DNA from 3 places in the Mesorhizobium koreense genome. Region 1 is predicted to be linked to each of the others. Evidence: predicted binding sites of a transcription regulator. Region 1 holds the regulator's gene; each other region holds the start of a gene.
The links. Region 1 encodes LexA, which represses DNA repair genes until DNA is damaged. Its sites were predicted from a motif close to TGTTCNNNNTGTGTTCNG; they were not measured.
Positions count from the first base shown of each region.

Region 2: RBH77_RS20940 (PA0069 family radical SAM protein) is a predicted target of LexA. The motif match lies at 3,080-3,097, and genes of this name have one in related genera.
Region 3: RBH77_RS15290 (single-stranded DNA-binding protein) is a predicted target of LexA. The motif match lies at 3,527-3,544, and genes of this name have one in related genera.

Region 1 covers NZ_CP134228.1:3,063,839-3,069,832, reverse strand. Annotated here, with positions in the region: gene trpD (anthranilate phosphoribosyltransferase) at 17-1,033, shown strand; gene trpC (indole-3-glycerol phosphate synthase TrpC) at 1,039-1,857, shown strand; gene moaC (cyclic pyranopterin monophosphate synthase MoaC) at 1,863-2,348, shown strand; gene RBH77_RS14585 (molybdopterin molybdotransferase MoeA) at 2,345-3,559, shown strand; gene lexA (transcriptional repressor LexA) at 3,680-4,393, shown strand; gene RBH77_RS14575 (ComEC/Rec2 family competence protein) at 4,387-5,994, opposite strand, start outside.
Region 2 covers NZ_CP134228.1:4,379,053-4,385,046, forward strand. Annotated here, with positions in the region: gene RBH77_RS20920 (S49 family peptidase) at 1-298, shown strand, start outside; gene RBH77_RS20925 (hypothetical protein) at 433-618, shown strand; gene RBH77_RS20930 (4-(cytidine 5'-diphospho)-2-C-methyl-D-erythritol kinase) at 632-1,732, shown strand; gene moaB (molybdenum cofactor biosynthesis protein B) at 1,719-2,267, shown strand; gene RBH77_RS20940 (PA0069 family radical SAM protein) at 3,171-4,325, shown strand; gene rnhB (ribonuclease HII) at 4,494-5,192, shown strand; gene RBH77_RS20950 (F0F1 ATP synthase subunit B) at 5,246-5,737, opposite strand; gene RBH77_RS20955 (F0F1 ATP synthase subunit B) at 5,741-5,994, opposite strand, start outside.
Region 3 covers NZ_CP134228.1:3,203,913-3,209,906, forward strand. Annotated here, with positions in the region: gene RBH77_RS15265 (DUF2249 domain-containing protein) at 1-10, shown strand, start outside; gene RBH77_RS15270 (hypothetical protein) at 65-1,423, shown strand; gene RBH77_RS15275 (DUF2249 domain-containing protein) at 1,440-1,973, shown strand; gene RBH77_RS15280 (NifU N-terminal domain-containing protein) at 2,009-2,632, shown strand; gene RBH77_RS15285 (hypothetical protein) at 2,641-2,877, shown strand; gene RBH77_RS15290 (single-stranded DNA-binding protein) at 2,914-3,432, opposite strand; partial or broken gene RBH77_RS15295 (beta strand repeat-containing protein) at 4,441-5,994, shown strand, end outside.

The sequences.
Region 1 (5,994 bases):
TGCCAAGCGGGGTGAAATGAGCGATTTCAAGGCGCATATCGCCAAGGTTGCCGGTGGCGCACCCCTGACATTCGAGGAAGCGCGCGCGGCATTCGATATCGTCATGTCCGGCGAAGCGACACCGAGCCAGATCGGTGGTTTTCTAATGGCGTTGCGCGTGCGCGGCGAGACGGTGGAGGAGATTTCCGGCGCCGTCGCGACGATGCGCGCCAAGATGCTGACGGTCGAGGCACCTGCCGATGCGATCGATATCGTCGGCACCGGCGGCGACGCCTCGGGCTCCTACAACGTCTCGACCGCCGCCGCCTTTGTAGCGGCGGGTGCCGGCATTCCGGTAGCCAAGCATGGCAACCGAGCGCTCTCCTCCCGCTCGGGCGCGGCCGACACGCTCGCCGCACTTGGCGTCAACATAGAGGCGACCCCGAAGCAGATATCTACCTGCATTCGCGAAGCCGGCGTCGGTTTCATGTTCGCCCCGTCGCATCATTCGGCGATGCGCCATGTGGGTCCCACGCGCGTCGAACTCGGCACGCGTACTATCTTCAACCTGCTCGGCCCTCTTTCCAACCCGGCTGGCGTCAAGCGCCAGTTGGTTGGCGTTTTCTCGCCCGAATGGGTGGAACCGCTTGCCCATGTGCTGAAGGGCCTGGGTACGGAAGCCGCATGGGTCGTCCATGGGGACGGCCTCGACGAACTGACCACCGCCGGGCCGACCAAGGTCGCTGAATTGCGGGACGGCGAAGTCCGCAGTTTCGAGATTGTGCCCGAAGATATCGGGTTGACGCGGGTCGAACCGGCCGACCTCAAAGGCGGCGACGCGGTGCGAAACGCCGAAGCGCTTCGCGCCGTACTCGATGGTGTCAAGGGCCCCTATCGTGATATCGTGTTGCTCAACGCCGGCGCGGCGATCCTCGTAGCAGGCAAGGCCGGCTCTCTTCGGGATGGCATCGCGGTCGCGGCAGCGGCGATCGACGGCGGCAAGGCGCGCGCAGCGCTGACCAAGCTCGCGGAAGTCTCCAATCGGCCGGACTGAGCGCAATGGCTGACATATTGAGAAAGATCGAAGCCTATAAGCGCGAGGAGATCGCCGCCGCCAAGGCGGCCGTCCCGTTTTCCGAGATTGCGGCCCGCGCCAAAGCGCAGGATCGGCCGCGCGGTTTCGGCGCGGCACTTCGGGCAAAGCGGAAGGCAGGCGCGTTCGCCCTGATCGCCGAGATCAAGAAGGCAAGCCCTTCGAAGGGGTTGATCCGCGCGGATTTCGACCCCCCTGCCCTTGCCCGCGCCTATGAGGAAGGCGGCGCTGCCTGCCTTTCCGTATTGACCGACAAGCCGTCCTTTCAGGGCGCGCCCGAATATCTGGCCGCCGCACGCAAGGCGACCGCATTGCCGGCGTTGCGTAAGGATTTCCTATTCGACCCCTACCAGGCCCATGAGGCGCGAGCCTGGGGCGCCGACGCCATCCTCGTCATCATGGCGAGCGTTTCCGACGACGTTGCGCGCTCGCTCGAGGACACCGCGTTCGAACTCGGCATGGACGCGCTGATCGAAGTCCATGACGAAACGGAGATGGAACGGGCGCTGAAACTCAGTTCGCCCCTGATCGGCATCAACAACCGCAACCTCCGAACGTTCGAGGTCAGTCTCGATACATCGCGCCGGCTGGCGAAGATGGCGCCGTCGGATCGGCTGTTGGTCGGTGAAAGCGGCATCTTCACGCATGAAGACTGCCTCGATCTCGAGCGAAGCGGCATTGGCACGTTCCTCGTCGGCGAAAGCCTGATGCGACAGGCCGACGTTGCGGCGGCCACGCGTGCACTGCTCGCCGGCGAAAGGCTCGCGCGCAGCGCGGCGGAATGAGCGCCATGACCTCGACGCTGACACATCTGGATTCTTCAGGCGAGGCCAACATGGTCGATGTCGGCGCCAAGGCCGAAACGGAGCGTCTGGCGGTCGCCGAGGGCACGGTGACCATGCGGCCGGAGACCTTAAGGCTCATCCTCGCCGGAGATGCAAAAAAGGGCGACGTGATTGGAACCGCGCGGATCGCGGGCATCATGGCGGCGAAGCGCACGCATGAGTTAATTCCGCTATGCCATCCGCTGCTTCTGACCAAGGTCTCCGTCGATATCAGGCCGGATAATGCGCTGCCGGGGCTTCGAGTTACCGCAACGGCGCGCGTCACCGGCAAGACCGGCGTTGAGATGGAGGCGCTGACGGCAGCGTCGGTTGCCTGTCTCACCATCTACGACATGGCCAAGGCCATCGACCGCGGCATGGTGCTGGGTGGCATCCGCCTGATCGAAAAGAGCGGCGGCAAGTCAGGTGACTATAGGGCTGAGGGCGCATGAACACCGGCGACCTGCTGCCTGTCGACAGTGCGCTGGAGCTTCTTCTCGCCGGCGCTGCGCCGCTTGCCAAGGAGAACGTGCCGATCGGAGAAGCCGCCGGCCGGGTGCTCACCGAACCGCTCGCGGCGCTGCGCACGCAGCCCCCCTTCAACGCCTCGGCGATGGATGGCTACGCGGTCCGCACCGAGGACATTGCCGCCCTCCCCGCGCGTCTCAAGATCATCGGCGCCGCGCAAGCCGGCAAGCGCTATCCAGGCACGGTCGGCAAGGGTGAAACCGTGCGCATCTTCACCGGTGCGCCGGTACCAGACGGCGCCGACGCGGTCCTGCTGCAGGAAGACGCCCGCATCGTCAGCGAAGGCCTCGTCGAGGCTCTGGAAAGCGTGGCGCGGGGACGGCATATCCGCCGTGCGGGCCTCGATTTCGCCGAAGGTGAGCCGCTCCTTCCTGCCGGCCGCGTGCTCGACCCCGCCGCGCTTTCGCTTGCGGCCGCCGCGAATCATGCGGAGGTTCCCGTGGTGCGGCGGCCGCTGGTTGCGATTGCCGCGACCGGAGACGAGTTGCTGCTGCCCGGCAGCCACCCCGGCCCGGACCAGATCATCGCCTCGAACGGCTATGGCGTCGCCGCGATCGCGCGCGATGCCGGCGCCGAAATCCTCGATCTCGGCATTGTGCCCGACGACCGCAAACTCATCGCCGCGGCGCTCCGCCGCGCGCTGGCCGCGGGCGCCCATATACTGGTCACGCTCGGCGGCGCTTCCGTCGGCGATCACGACCTCGTGCGCGAGGTGCTGACGGCTGAAGGCATGACGCTCGATTTCTGGAAGATCGCCATGCGCCCCGGCAAGCCGTTGATGTCCGGGCGTATCGGGCAAACGCGCGTGCTCGGCCTGCCCGGCAACCCGGTATCGAGCATGGTCGGCAGCCATCTTTTCCTAGTGCCACTGATCGCGCGGCTTGCAGGACGGACGCATCGTCCCGACGTCCGCGAGGCCCGACTCGCCGAGGCCATGCCCGAAAACGACCGCCGGCGGGACTATGTGCGCGCAGCGGCGGAGGAGACGTCGGAGGGCTTGCTCGCCGCGCCTTTCGGCATACAGGACTCTTCCATGTTGAGGACCCTTGCCGCCGCCAACTGCCTCATCATCCGCGAGCCACACGCGCCCGCCGCGGCGGCCGGCGATCCGTGCCGGGTACTTTTCATCCGCTGAAGGCAACCAAAGCCGATTTTCACCGTGGTTCATTGAAATTTAAACGGTTGCGGAACACAACTGGAACAGATAGTGTTTGTTCTGGTTTTGTTTACTACGCTGATTCTCGGGGAAATCGCGATGCTCACGCGCAAACAACACGAACTCCTGATGTTCATCCACGAAAGGCTGAAGGAGACCGGCATTCCTCCGTCCTTCGACGAGATGAAGGACGCGCTCGACCTCGCTTCGAAATCCGGTATCCATCGCCTCATCACGGCACTTGAGGAACGCGGGTTCATCCGGCGACTACCGAACAGGGCGCGCGCGCTCGAAGTGCTGCGCCTGCCTGATTCCATTGCGCCGGGCCTCAATGCCAGCCGCCGGTTCTCGCCGAGCGTGATCGAAGGCAGTCTTGGCCGCAAACAGCCGGAGAAGTCGCGCGTTCCCGCCGCGAGCAATGACGATGCGGCTGGTGTTTCCGTCCCCGTCATGGGGCGCATCGCCGCCGGTGTGCCTATCGATGCCATACAGCACCAGACCCATTCGATCGCAGTGCCGCCGGAGATGCTTTCCGGCGGCGATCACTATGCGCTCGAGGTCAAAGGCGATTCCATGATCGAGGCCGGAATCCTGGACGGCGACACGGTCATCATCCGCAACGCCAACACGGCCAACCCGGGCGAGATCATCGTGGCGCTGGTGGACGACGAGGAAGCCACCCTCAAGCGCTTCCGGCGCAAAGGTGCGTCCATCGCGCTCGAAGCAGCCAACCCAGCATACGAGACACGCATCTTCGGTCCGGACCGGATCAAGGTGCAGGGCAAACTGGTCGGGCTGATCCGCCGCTATTGAGTGGACGCGGCATGAGTGAGGCTACTCTCATGCGGTTGCCTATCCCGGTATGGCGGATTTTTGTGTGACCCTTTTTCGCTACGTTGCCGGCGCTGATAAGGTGGCAGGCCGCGTGCTGCGCGTGAATAGGTTCTCTCGGCATGCCATGGGCGGTAATGCTTTTCGATCGAGTATTCCACGGTCGGCTGGAAGCCCTTTGCAGTCTCTTCGAACGTAACGACAGCAGCGCCGTAACGTGCCAGGTCACGCTTGGTGATGATGACCGGGCCAGAGGCGATGCAGGGATCGTTCGCAGTCGCGTCGTCGATGACGATCAGGCTGGCGATTGCGCAGACGTTGCCGGCCGCTTTCTCCGTGGCTGCGTGGGCGATCACCACCCCTTTCGCATTCCACGCGACGCAAAGCGTTTTGGTGCAGGCAAACGGCACCTCCGGCGCGGCTTTAGGTATGGCAGACGCGGTGGTCGCGCCCGGCTTTACGATGGCTGTCGCCATCATGGCGCGTGCCCAGTCTTCCATTGTGAAGCCGTTCGGACGCTTGCGGTTGACCGTCACGCGACCGTCTGAAAGCTTCAGCGCAACAAGGCTCGCGTCTTCCGAGACGAAGAGTTCCGGCGCCGGTCGCCGCGCAATGAGCGCGATACCAATGGCGATCAGCGGCAGCGCCGCAATCCGGAACCATGTCGTTGCAAGGGTCAGGATCACGAGCGCCATCGTTAGGAAGACAACCGCGGAACCCGGCAAAATACCGATCGCGTCGAAGGGTGAATGTTTCGACAGCGCGACCGCGATCTCGGTGAACAGGCCGATGCCCTTGCCCATGATGGCGAAGGCCGCCCCGTCGAGGCCGAACGGCATCAGCACGAGACCGAGTACCAGGAACGGCATGACGATGGCCGAGATAATCGGCATGGTGGCGAGGTTGGCAACGAGGCCGAGCGGTGAGACGCGCTGGAAATGCCATGCCGCGAAGAGAGCCGTGGCCGTTCCCGCGACAAGCGAGGTCGCGGCGAGACCGACGAAGTGCCGCACCGTCGCACTGCCACCCCGCCAGAGATACGACGCCGATTGCGGAGGGGGCGCCCGCCTCTGCCCGCGCTGGCGCCATTCACCCCAGGCGGCGTAAGCACTGATCAGCGCGGCCGTCGCGGCGAACGACATCTGGAAACTCGGTCCGACGATCTCATGCGGGGCGCTCACCACCACGGCGAGCGCGGCGAGCGCGAAATTGCGCATGCTGATCGCGGCCCGGTCGAACAGCACCGCTACCAGCATGATCGCAAGCATGATGAAGCTCCGCTCCGTGGCGACGCCCGCCCCGGATATCAGGAGGTAGAAAGCGATCGCCGCGAGCGCGACGGCGGCCGCGTATTTCTTCGTTGGATGACGCGAGGAAAAGCTTGGGAACAACGCAAAGCCGAGCCGCATGAACACGATGACGATGCCTGCGGCCAGCGCCATATGCAGACCGGAAATCGACAGCACATGCGCCAGCCCGGTGATGCGGAGCGCTTCGTTGATGTCGTCGGGAATGCCGGACTCGATGCCCGCGACCAGTGCAGCACCGATTTCACCATTCGGCCCGGGTACGGCGGCCCGTAC
Region 2 (5,994 bases), 1.3 Mb from region 1:
CGGCAAGCGGCTCACCGACGATCCGGACCTCTTCACCGGGCTTTTCTGGAGCGCCAAGCGTGGCCTCGCGCTCGGCCTCGTCGACAGCCTTGGCGACATGCGCTCGGTCCTCAAGACGCGCTATGGCGACAAGACGAGCCTAAAGCTGGTGACGCAGCCGCGCGGCTTTTTGGCGCGCCGGCTCGGCTTCCTCGGCTCCCGAAACACGGATTATCTGCCCGAAATGGCAGCCGGCGCTGTCAGTAGTGTGCTTGATACGCTGGAGGAACGAGCGCTGTGGAACCGCTTCGGCCTTTGATCCGTTCCGGAAAAGTCCTATAGTGAGGATGAAAGTCGGCCGGCAAACCTTCCCGCGCCGCGTGTCGTTTCGCATGATCTCCGTCCGAAAAGCGGCGTCCACTTTTCGGGATCATGCCGGAGGAGCTGAAGGCCATGCCACAGCTGATATTCTTCGCCCTTGTCGCGCTGGTCGTCTATTACGGCTACAGATCGTTCGTCCGCGAGGCTCAACGCGTCTCGGCACGGGTCAGGCGGCAGGAAAAGCAAGCCCAGAACGGCGCCATCGGAACGCTGGTCAAGGATCCCGTCACCGGCGAATACAGGCTGGCGAAAGACTGATCCCCCACGTCGCATGTCGGTAATCGCGTCCGCCATCGGTCCTGTTCAGGCGCCGGCCAAGATCAATCTTGCGCTCCATGTCGTCGGGCAGCGCGACGACGGCTACCATCTGCTCGAAAGCGTTGCCGTCTTTACCCGCTTCGGAGACCGGGTGACCGTCGATCGGGCCGAAGCCGATGAATTCGTCGTGACCGGCCCTTATGCCGACGCGATCCCCATCGATGAAAGCAATCTCGTCCTGCGGGCGCGGGACGCATTGCGCGCCGCCCTGCCCTCGGGCGCGGGTTTCCCGGTCTCCATTTCGCTGGAAAAGAACCTGCCGCCCGCCTCCGGCATCGGCGGCGGATCGAGCGACGCCGCCGCGACGCTGAAGGCGCTGGAGCGGCTTTGGGGCGGCACGGACAAGATTTCACTGGAGGAGATCGGCCTGCCGCTCGGGGCCGACGTGCCGATGTGCCTGTCGTCATCGCCGGCGCTGGTTTCCGGCATCGGGGAAAATGTCGAGCGGATACCTAATTTTCCACCGCTCTTCATCGTCCTTGTGAATCCCGGCGTGGAAGTATCGACGCCGGCAGTGTTTTCCCGACTGAAGGTGAAAAATAATCCGGGATTGGGGCGGCCCGTTTTCGATGGCCGGAGCACAGGCGCATCTGAAGTTCGACCCCCACTCCGATTTGCTTCGCAAACCGCCTATCCTCCGCTCGACGGGGGAGAGGAAGCGCCGGCCGCAATGCTTGGCACCCTTCCTCTCCCCCATGAAAATGAGGGAGAGGTGGCGCGCGAAGCGCGACGGAGTGGGGGTTATTCGGCCATGTCCGATCGCCCTGTCGGTGGCCGGGAAGTCCTCCATGCATGGCTCCGCGAAACGCGCAACGACCTACAGGCTCCCGCGCGGGAACTGGCACCCGTAATCGGCGACACACTCGAAGCGCTTCGCGCCACGCAGGCACAGTTCTTTCGCATGTCGGGTTCGGGCGCGACCTGCTTCGGCCTTTACGATACAAACCGGGAGGCGGAAGCCGCGGCCGCCGCCATCAGGCGCGTACAGCCCGGCTGGTTTGTCGTGGCGACCCAGACCTTCGCGGCTTCAGGAGAACATCATGCCGGGAATTGACGAGAGGCGCCCTTTCATCCCGGTCGGCTTCGCGGTGCTCACCGTCTCCGATACGCGTTCGCCTGGCGAAGACAAGTCCGGCCAGACGCTTTCCGACCGCATCGAAGCCGCCGGCCATCGCCTCGTTCGGCGCGACATCGTGCGCGACGACGCCGAGGCGATCCGGAAAGCCGTGCTCGGCTGGGTGGCCGACGGCGAGGTGGATGCCATCCTTACGACCGGCGGCACCGGCTTCACCGGCCGCGACGTGACGCCGGAGGCGCTGGAGCCGCTGTTCGACAAGCGCATGGACGGCTTCGCGGAAGTCTTCCACCGCATCTCCTACGACAAGATCGGCGTCTCCACCATCCAGTCGCGCGCCACGGCCGGGCTGATCGGCACCACCTTCGTCTTCGTGCTGCCCGGCTCTCCCGGCGCCTGCAAGGACGCCTGGGACGGGATTCTTCAAGCCCAGTTCGACTATCGGCACATGCCCTGCAATTTCGTGGAGATCATGCCGAGGCTCGACGAGCACCTGAAGCGCGGGAAAAGCTGAGCGTTTCCCTCCGTCATCCCGGTTTCGGGCAGCGAAGCGACGGCCGGAAGACCGACCGATAGCTACCCGCTCCATCTGGGCCCATCCACGGGCGGAGCAGGAGCGAAGCGGTTCTCTCGGCTTCGTCATCCTAGGGCGGAGTCGAGCGCAGCGAAGTGCGGATCCGAGGATGACGAACGTGGAGAGGTCGGCGAAAACGTGGATGGGATCAAGCCTGTCTGCATCCGGAAGCCGCTAGCTTCCGCGCTTCCCGCATTTTTCTTCTCTCCCTTTCTCTCCACGCCTTCCGCGCTTCCTCCATACTCCCCGTCAGTTCTCCCATCGGGAACACCGATCATGACGGTGATTGCGTGGGGAGGAGCCGGCGCCTCCGCCGTGATGCCGACGTGGCATCACGGCCGGGGAGGTCCTGCCGGGAGGTTCCCCTGGGGGGACTATGACCCCTGCGTGTCGGAAAGAGACACACAGACCCGAGGCAGAAGAGCGCTGGATCTGATCGGAGAAATCGCCGGCGGGCGGCCGCAAGGTCGCACGTAAATTGCTTAGATGAGCGAGCCTGCGGCCGCCCGTCTTTCCCGACTTTCAATGGCCAGACCGGAAACGGGCGTGGCGGGGATGAAACGTGGGCAATGACAAAGACGGATAATCCTGTGCGAAGGGGCGGAGGATGGGGAGTATTTTTACAAACGATAAACTTCAAACGAGAGGCATACCCCAAAGCCCGACCGGGCGTCGCGCCCGCTGGCGCGCCCCCGCGGGGCCCAGCCGCGTCAGCGGCGTACGGGCGTGAGCGAAAGAAACATTCTCACAAAAGTTCTTGCTTTGTTCTCATTCGATGGATAGGAATAATTTCATGAAGCGGCCGATTCGGGTGGCCGATAAAGAGCATCGCGAGACCAAGAAATGGAACCGATCGCACGCGCGGATGTTGCAGCCTTCAGGAATGGAGGCACGCTTTTGGCCAATGCCCTCATCGAGCATAGCGGTATCCGGATCGACGCCGAGCGGCGGCGCGGACGCGGCGCGGGCGTCAATCCGTCCGGCCGCTTCGAGCCGGTCAGCCGCCACGTCTTCGACGACGGCTGGGACACGATCGAGGAACTGCCGCCCTTCAAGACCGAGGTGCAGGTGGAGAAGCCGCGCACGATCATCACGCGTAACGAATCCCCCGACATCTCCTTCGACCGCTCGATCAACCCCTATCGCGGCTGCGAGCATGGCTGCGTCTACTGCTTCGCCCGGCCGACGCACGCCTATATGGGTCTGTCGCCGGGGCTCGACTTCGAATCGAAGCTGTTCGCCAAGCCCGACGCGGCAAGGCTGCTGGAACGCGAACTGGCGAAGGAAGGCTACCAGCCGAAGATCATCGCCATCGGCACCAACACCGATCCCTATCAGCCGATCGAGAAGAAATGGCGTATCATGCGCGAGATCCTGGAGGTGCTGGAGGCCTACAACCACCCGGTCGGCATCGTGACCAAGTCGGCGCTGGTGACGCGCGACATCGATATCCTGTCGCGCATGGCCGGGAAAGGGTTGGCCAAGGTCGCGCTTTCGGTGACGAGCCTCGACCGGACGCTGGCGCGGACGATGGAGCCGCGCGCGGCGACGCCGCCGAAGCGGTTGGAGACGATCCGGCAACTCGCGGAAGCCGGCATACCGGCCTCGGTGATGGTGGCGCCGATCATCCCCGGCCTCAACGACCAAGAGATCGAGCGCATCCTCGATTCCGCAAGAGCCGCCGGCGCGCGTGAGGCGGGTTACGTCATCCTGCGCCTGCCGCTCGAAGTCAGCCCGATCTTCAAGGACTGGCTTTTACGCCATTATCCCGACCGCTACCGGCACGTGCTGTCGCTGGTGCGCTCCATGCGCGGCGGCAAGGATTACGATGCCGAATGGGGCAAGCGCATGAAGGGCAACGGCCCCTATGCCTGGCAGATCGGCCGCCGTTTCGAGCTTGCCGCGCGCAAGTATGGCTTCAATCTCGAAAGGCGCCGGCTTCGCACCGACCTCTTCAAGGCGCCGAAGGGAGCCGGCGAGCAATTGATGCTTCTTTGATGGATGCCGCCCGGCTCCCATGTGTCACTTATGTCATGCTCGGGCGGTATCCTTTCCATTCCCGTCCCGCCTGTCCTCCCTCACAGGCGACGGTACCTTCCCCGCGGTCTCCCCAATCGCCGGGAAGGGGTTGCGGAGAATCGGGGCGGATGCGAGCATCGCCGCACAATGGCTCGTTCGCGCTCCGATTCTCCGCTTTTGTTCGAACTCCCGCTCGCGCCCGATTTCTCGATGGAGAAGCGCGCGATACGAAGCGGAATGTGGCCGGTCGCGGGGCTGGACGAGGCCGGGCGCGGACCACTGGCGGGACCGGTGGCGGCCGCAGCCGTGATCCTCGACCCCAAAGCCATTCCCGCTGGCCTTGACGATTCGAAACGATTGACGGCAGCGGAACGCGAGGCGCTTTTCGGCGATATCCTTGCAAGTGCGCTTGCCGTCTCGGTGGCGTCGGTCTCCGCCGGCGGGATCGATCAGCGCAACATCCTGAGGGCGAGCCTCGAAGCGATGCGGCGGGCGCTCACCGGCTTATGCGTGAGCCCGCGCATGGCGCTTGCCGACGGGCGCGACGTGCCGCCCGGCCTTCCTTGCCCCGCCGAGGCGGTCGTCAAGGGCGACCAGCGCTCGCAATCCATCGCGGCGGCCTCGATCGTCGCCAAGGTCACGCGCGACCGCATGATGGCGCAGGCCGGCCGCGTACATACGAAATTCGGCTTCGGCGTGCATATGGGCTACGCGACCGCACGGCACCGCGCCGAGATCGCCGACAACGGCCCCCTGCCCCGGCTGCACCGTACGACGTTCGCGCCCTTCCGCCTGGCGACAGTGGAGATCGAGGTCGAAGAGGAACTGGTGCTCGCGCAAGAATAAAGCCGCCCCAGCTTGGCCGGCGCGGCTTTGGCAATCCCGAATTGTCGCTGGGCTCAGTTGAGCTTGGATTTCAGCGCTTGCAGCGAGGATTCGAAGAGGCTCGCCGTGGTCTTCGCGTCGACCTTGGCCGCGATCGTGCGGCGGGCGGCTTCGACGGCGATGTCGGCTGCGAGCGAGCGCACCTCATTGACGGCATCGCGTTCGGCCTGCGCGATCTTCTGCTCGGCGGATGCCGTACGTCGCGCGACGTAATCCTCGGCCTTCGCCTTGGCGTCCTCGACGAAGAGCTCGGCCTCGCGCTTCGCGGCAGTCAGGATGTCGGCGGCTTCCGTCTCCGCATCCTTGCGCTTCTTCTGGTATTCGGCGAGCAGCGCCTTCGCCTCGTCACGAAGCCGCTTGGCCTCGTCCAGCTCGTCGCTGATGCGCTTTGCCCGCTCGTCCAGCGACTTGGCCAGCATGGCCGGCGCCTTGATGTAGAGGCAGATCCCCAAGAAGATGATGAGGCCGATCAGCGCCCAGAGCGTGGCCCAGGAGGTGGCGTCCATTTGCTACTCCCTCGCCGCCTTGACTGCGGCGGCGATATCGGATTTCGACGCAGGGCTGCCGAGCAGCCGTTCGACGATCATCGAGGCGGTGTCTTCCGCGATCGAGCCGACGTCCTTCATGGCGGACGACTTGACCGAAGCGATGCGCTTTTCGGATTCGGCGAGTTTCCCGTCCAGGCTCGCCTCGACCTTCTTGCGGTCGTTTTCCGCCTTCGCCCTTGCCTCGTCACGCGCCTTGGTGGCGATCTCGTGTGCCC
Region 3 (5,994 bases), 140 kb from region 1:
GGCCGCATAATTCGTTTCATTCGCGGCGCCGGTCCGGCCGGCGCCGCTCTTCCGGGTTGCCGTTATGATCGGTGTCTCACTCTCGCGCTGGACCATGGCCTATTTCGCCGTGGCGATTATCTCGCTCCTTCTGGGCGAGGTGCTCATGGTTGCCGGCTATGGCTTTCCAGCCGTCCCCATTCAGGCGCCGCAGACACTTGTTCTTGTTCATCTTATCGCAATCGGCTGGCTGAGCCTCCTCCTGTGCGGCGCGCTCTTCCAATTCGTCCCTGTCCTTGTCGCGCGCTCCCTTTACAGCAACACGCTGCCGCTCCCGACACTGCTATTCCTGCTGGCGGGGCTCGGCGCATTGCTCGCCGGCTTCCTCCAACTCGCCGGCGCGATCGATTTCGCACCTTCGCTGCTTCCTTATGGCGCCATCTCGCTCGCGATCGGCTTTGCGCTTGTCCTCTACAATCTCGGCCGCACGCTCTGGCAGGCGCGTCCGCTGCCGCTGCAAGCACGTTTCGTCGCGGTGGCGCTCATTTGCCTGGCGGCAACCGTCACACTTGGCGCGATATTCAGCTTTGTCTTCGGCACGACGGTGCATTCGGACGCGCTTCTTGCGATTGCCGGTTACGGGCTTCCCCTCCATGTCTCGGCCGGCCTTGGCGGCTGGCTTACCTTGGCGGCGATCGGCGTGAGCTATCGCCTGCTCGCGATGTTCATGCTGGCGCCCGAACTGAACGGGCGGAGACCGCAAGCCGTCTTCTGGCTCGGCACCAGCGCGCTTGCCGTAGCCATATTGGGCGGCCTCGCATCGCTGCTTGGCAATATGTCCGTTTTTCCCGCGCTTCTTCTAGGCGGCGCCCTCGGCGCAGTCGCGATCGCGCTCTACCTCGCCGATGCCGTCCATCTCTACCGGGCCCGCAAGCGCCGCATCATCGAACTGAACAGCCGAATGGCCGCGTTCGCTCTCGCTTCCCTTGCAGCGTCCATCGTTCTGGCGGCCGCACTGCTCGCTCTTGGCAGATTCGCCGAACAGGTAGGCGCACTCGTCTTCCTCGTCGCCTTTGGGTGGCTGGGCGGGCTCGGCCTCGCCAAATTGTACAAGATCGTCGCCTTCCTCACATGGCTCGAATGCTACGGTCCCGTCCTCGGCAAGATGGCGACGCCGCGAGTGCAGGACCTCGTGGTCGAGGCGCGGGCGCGCAACTGGTTCGTCGTCTATTACCTCGCGGTCTGGGGTGCCACCCTTGCTCTCCTGGTCGGCCAGCCCGTCCCTTTCCGGTTCGCCGCCGCCATCATGACCGTCGCCACCTTGGCGATTGCCGCGCAACTCGTACGCACCCGGCTTCTGTCGAATATAACGGCCGCCGCTCGCCTGCCCGAAGGCGTCGGCCGGCCGCATCTCCTCGTGTGCATGCCAAGCCCCAACCGATGACAAGGAGGATTTCCTCATGACCGAGACTTTTGCAGAACTGGACGTTCGCCCGATCCTTCGCGAGGGTGGCGAGCCCTTCGGGAAAATCATGGAGGCCGTTCAGACACTCGCGCCGGATCAGGGCCTGCGCCTCTACGCCACGTTCAAGCCCGTTCCGCTGTTCCACGTCCTCGGCAGCAAGGGCTTCAGCTATGAGGCGAACGAACTCGACGGCGGCGACTGGGAGGTGCTGTTCCGGCGCTCGGGCACCACGGCGCCCGCCGAACCGGTTGCCGTGGCCGCCGCATCGGACGCGGCGGGATGGCCCGAGCCAGTTGAGCAGATGGACAATCGCGACCTCGACCCGCCCGAACCAATGGTCCGCATCCTGGCCGCGCTGGAGAAAATGGAACAGGGGCAGGTTTTGTCGGCGCTTCTTTGCCGTGAGCCGATCTTCCTTCTGCCGGAACTGGGGAAACGCGGCCATGCATGGCGCGGAGCCTTCGAGCCGGACGGCACAACCTACAAGATCCTAATACGTATCGGTGGACACCGGGACGCCGCGGCCTGACGGGCTCCATCGTCCTCATGCCTTAAGGAACCGAAATGTTCATCCAGACCGAAGCCACGGCCGATCCGGCCACCTTGAAATTCCTGCCCGGCAGGGAAGTACTTTCCGACGGGCCGCTCGATATGGCCGACGGAGCCGCGGCCGCCCGTTCGCCGCTTGCCGCTCATCTCTTCGAAATCCCCGGCGTGACAGCGCTTTCCTTCGGGCTCGACTACATCACCGTCACGAAAGACGGCGGCGACTGGCAGCATCTCAAGCCGGCGCTGCTCGGCGTGATCATGGAGCATTTCATGTCGGGCGCACCGGTTCTTTCGGAACCGGCAAAGGCCACGGCCAACCGCGCTTCGGCGACCCGGGGCCCGCTGGCGCAAAAAGTCACGGATGCGCTGCGGCTCGTCATCGATCCGGAACTCGGCTACAACATCGTCGATCTCGGGCTGGTCTACGACGTCAGGACGGAAGGTCATGACGTCGACATCATCATGACCACGACGACGCGCGGCTGTCCGGCGACGAACTACCTCAAGGAAGGCGCGAACGACGCGGCATGGTCCGTGGAGGGTGTCGAAGCGGTTGAGGTCAATCTCACCTACGACCCGCCATGGGCGCCCGAGATGATGAGCCCCGAGGCGAAGGGCCATTTCGGCATCATGGATTGAGGCGCCCCATGTCCGACAATAGCCCCTCCGCCATCGTCCAAAGTCCCGCGCGCCCGACAGCCGAACTGTGCGAAATCCTCGTAGCAGGTCTCAAGGCGCTTGCCGAAGCCGGCGAGCCGGAAGCGGCCTGCAAGCTAGCCGGACGTGCCTGCGCAACATTGCGCAAGGAAAACCCGGAACAATGGAGCCGGTTCAACAAGCTGTTGCACCGACTGAGCCCAATAACGGGTTCTCCCGCCGAGTAGAGACGGCACCCGGCTTACGCCGGCACTGCCAATTCGTCAGAACGGAATCTCATCGTCGAGGTCGCGCGAGAACCCGCCGCCTTCGCCGCTGCCACGGTTACCTGGACCGGACTGGCCGAAATCGGAACCGCCCCTGCCCTGTTCGCCGCCGCCATAGTTCTGGCCGCCGCCGCTGTAGCCGACCTGTCCCTCGCCGCCCTGGCCCCGTGAATCGAGCATCTGAAGCTCGCCGCGGAACTTCTGCAGCACCACTTCGGTCGAATAGCGCTCCTGCCCCGACTGGTCCTGCCATTTGCGTGTCTGCAACTGGCCTTCGATATAAACCTTCATGCCCTTCTTGAGGTATTGCTCGGCGACCTTGGCGAGGTTGTCGTTGAAGATGACGACCCGGTGCCATTCGGTACGTTCCTGCCGATCGCCGCTGTTCCGGTCGCGCCAGGTCTCAGTCGTGGCCACTCTCAGATTGACGACCGGATCGCCGGAATTCAGCCGGCGGATCTCGGGATCGGCGCCCAGATTGCCGACCAGTATGACCTTGTTCACGCTACCCGCCATGACGCTTCTCCACGCTTGTCCGAAACCGAGCCTTCTTCGCACCGACAGGCCGGCGAGTCGATGCGACGGCCCGCGCCCGTCCACAGTTCATTTCTGTTCTATATTTGTTCTACAAAACCTCTTCCCGACAGTCAAGCCAAGGAACGATACCGCGATAAAGAACTTCCTCTCGTCGCTCGAAATCTTACCCCAATCGGGGGCATTCCGCAGGCTCGCATCGGTCACGATACAGCCTTGCAAGCATCGCGTTCATCGATTGCATATTATCGGCATACGTGCGCAAATTCCTTTGAATCGAACAATGGTTCGTGTACAACCGCCACTCGTCTCATGGGGGGAACCAACCTCGCTGGCCCGCGCTTCGACGCGGCGCCGACGATGTTGAGGTAGCCAAGACAGCAGCGGACATCTTGCCCAATGCCTTCCTCAGTGCGGCGCCTGCTGTGCGGCGGGAAGGGCGGGGCAATGACTCAGGATCGATCGCATCAACGCGGCCAATCTCGGCTGGTGGAACGCTATTCTCTGGCATTGCTCGGCGTGACATCGACGCCTGTGCGCCAGATGGCGCGGGCGATTTGGAGCAGTCATCACAGATTTGCAACGATGCGCCCTACGAGCGCGATCAGCGCGCTGCGCTTGTGCCTCACGTTGTTCGCGCTGGTGATATTACTGCCGAGCGCCGCGAACGCCGCCTGCACCACTATGAGCGTGCCCGGCGCGAATACCACGCCGTCGACCAACCCGATGGTATCCGGCGGCACGATCGCCATCGACGCCACGTCGTGCCAAGGCGTCGCCGGCTTTGGCATTGGGGATATCACGACACCGGCAAGCCACGGCACGGCGACGATCACCAACCATGCCGCCTCGCAGATCAGCTATAGCAATAACGGTGACGGCGCCACGACGGACACTTTCGCGTTCGACGACGGCACGGGCACCAACAACGTTACCGTGACGGTGCACATTGCCGCGAAGACCTCGTCCATCACCATCTCGCCATCGACCATGCCTTCGGGCACCGTGGCGGTCGCCTATCCCATTCAAACCTTGAGCGCATCCGGCGGGACCACGCCATATACCTTCTCCGTCAGCAGTGGTTCCCCGCCTCCCGGCCTGACACTCAGCGGCAATACCATTTCCGGTACGCCCACCACGCAGGGCACCTATTCGTTCGCGATCACAGCGACCGATAACGCAAGCACTACCGGTACGGCGAGCTATTCGATCTCGATCGGGCCAGCTAGCGTCAACGTCACCAACACGCCCGCGGATGCGGTCGTCAATTCCCCCTATTCCTTCACCCTGACCGCGTCCGGAGGAACACCTCCCTACACCTATACGATGGACAGCGGCACCACGCCTCCGCCTGGTCTATCCTTGACGCCCGATGGCACAATCAGCGGCACGCCAACCGCGACGGGCACCACAAACTTCACCGTACGCGTGACGGACAGCAGCCTGCCGAGCCATTTCTTCTCGGCCAACAATCTATCCATCACCGTGCAGAACATGCCGCCCCCTGTCGCCAATGCGGTCAGCGCGACGGTGGCTTACGACAGCACCAACAACCCGATCACACTGAGCATTACCGGCACGCCGACGTCGGTGGCCGTCGGCACCCAGGCCACCCACGGCACGGCGACCGCCAGCGGCACCTCGATCACCTACACGCCGACCGTCGGCTATGCCGGCCCCGACAGCTTCACCTACACCGCCACCAACAGCGTCGGGACGTCCTCGCCCGCCACGGTGACGATCACGGTTTCGCCGCCGACCGTCACCTACACGCCGGCCAATCCGCCGGCCGGTATCGTCAGCGTCGCTTACAACCAGTCGATCGCGGGCGCGAGCGGCGGCACGGCGCCCTATACCTATGCCCGGGCCTCGGGTTCTTATCCGCCTGGTGTCACGCTCGCCGCCAACGGCACGCTGAGCGGCACGCCGACCGCTGCGGGGACATTCAACTTCACGGTCAGGGCCACGGACAGTTCAACCGGAACGGGTCCGTTTTCATCGGCTCCCGCCAATGTGACGGTGACCATCAACGTCCAGGCGCCGGTGGCCAATCCCCTCAGCGCGACCATAGGCTATGGCAGCACCAACAACCCGATCACACTTGACGTTACCGGCGGTGCGCCGACGTCGGTGGCCGTCGGCACGCAGGCCACCCATGGCACAGCCACGGCCAGCGGCACCTCGATCAAATATGCGCCGACCGCCGGTTACGCGGGTCCGGACAGCTTCACCTACACCGCAACGAACGCCGGCGGTACGTCCGCTCCGGCGACCGTGACGATCACGGTGTCGCCGCCGACCATCACCTACACGCCCGCCAATCCGCCGGCCGGCACTGTCAACGTCGCTTACAGTCAGTCCATCGCGGGAGCGAGCGGCGGCACGGCACCCTATACCTATACCGTTGCTAGCGGTACCTGGCCAGCCGGGCTGACGCTGACTGCCAATGGAACACTGAGCGGTACTCCGAGCGCGGCCGGGACATTCGCCTTCAAGGTCGTGGCGGCTGACAGCTCGACTGGCACAGGACCGTTTTCGTCGGCG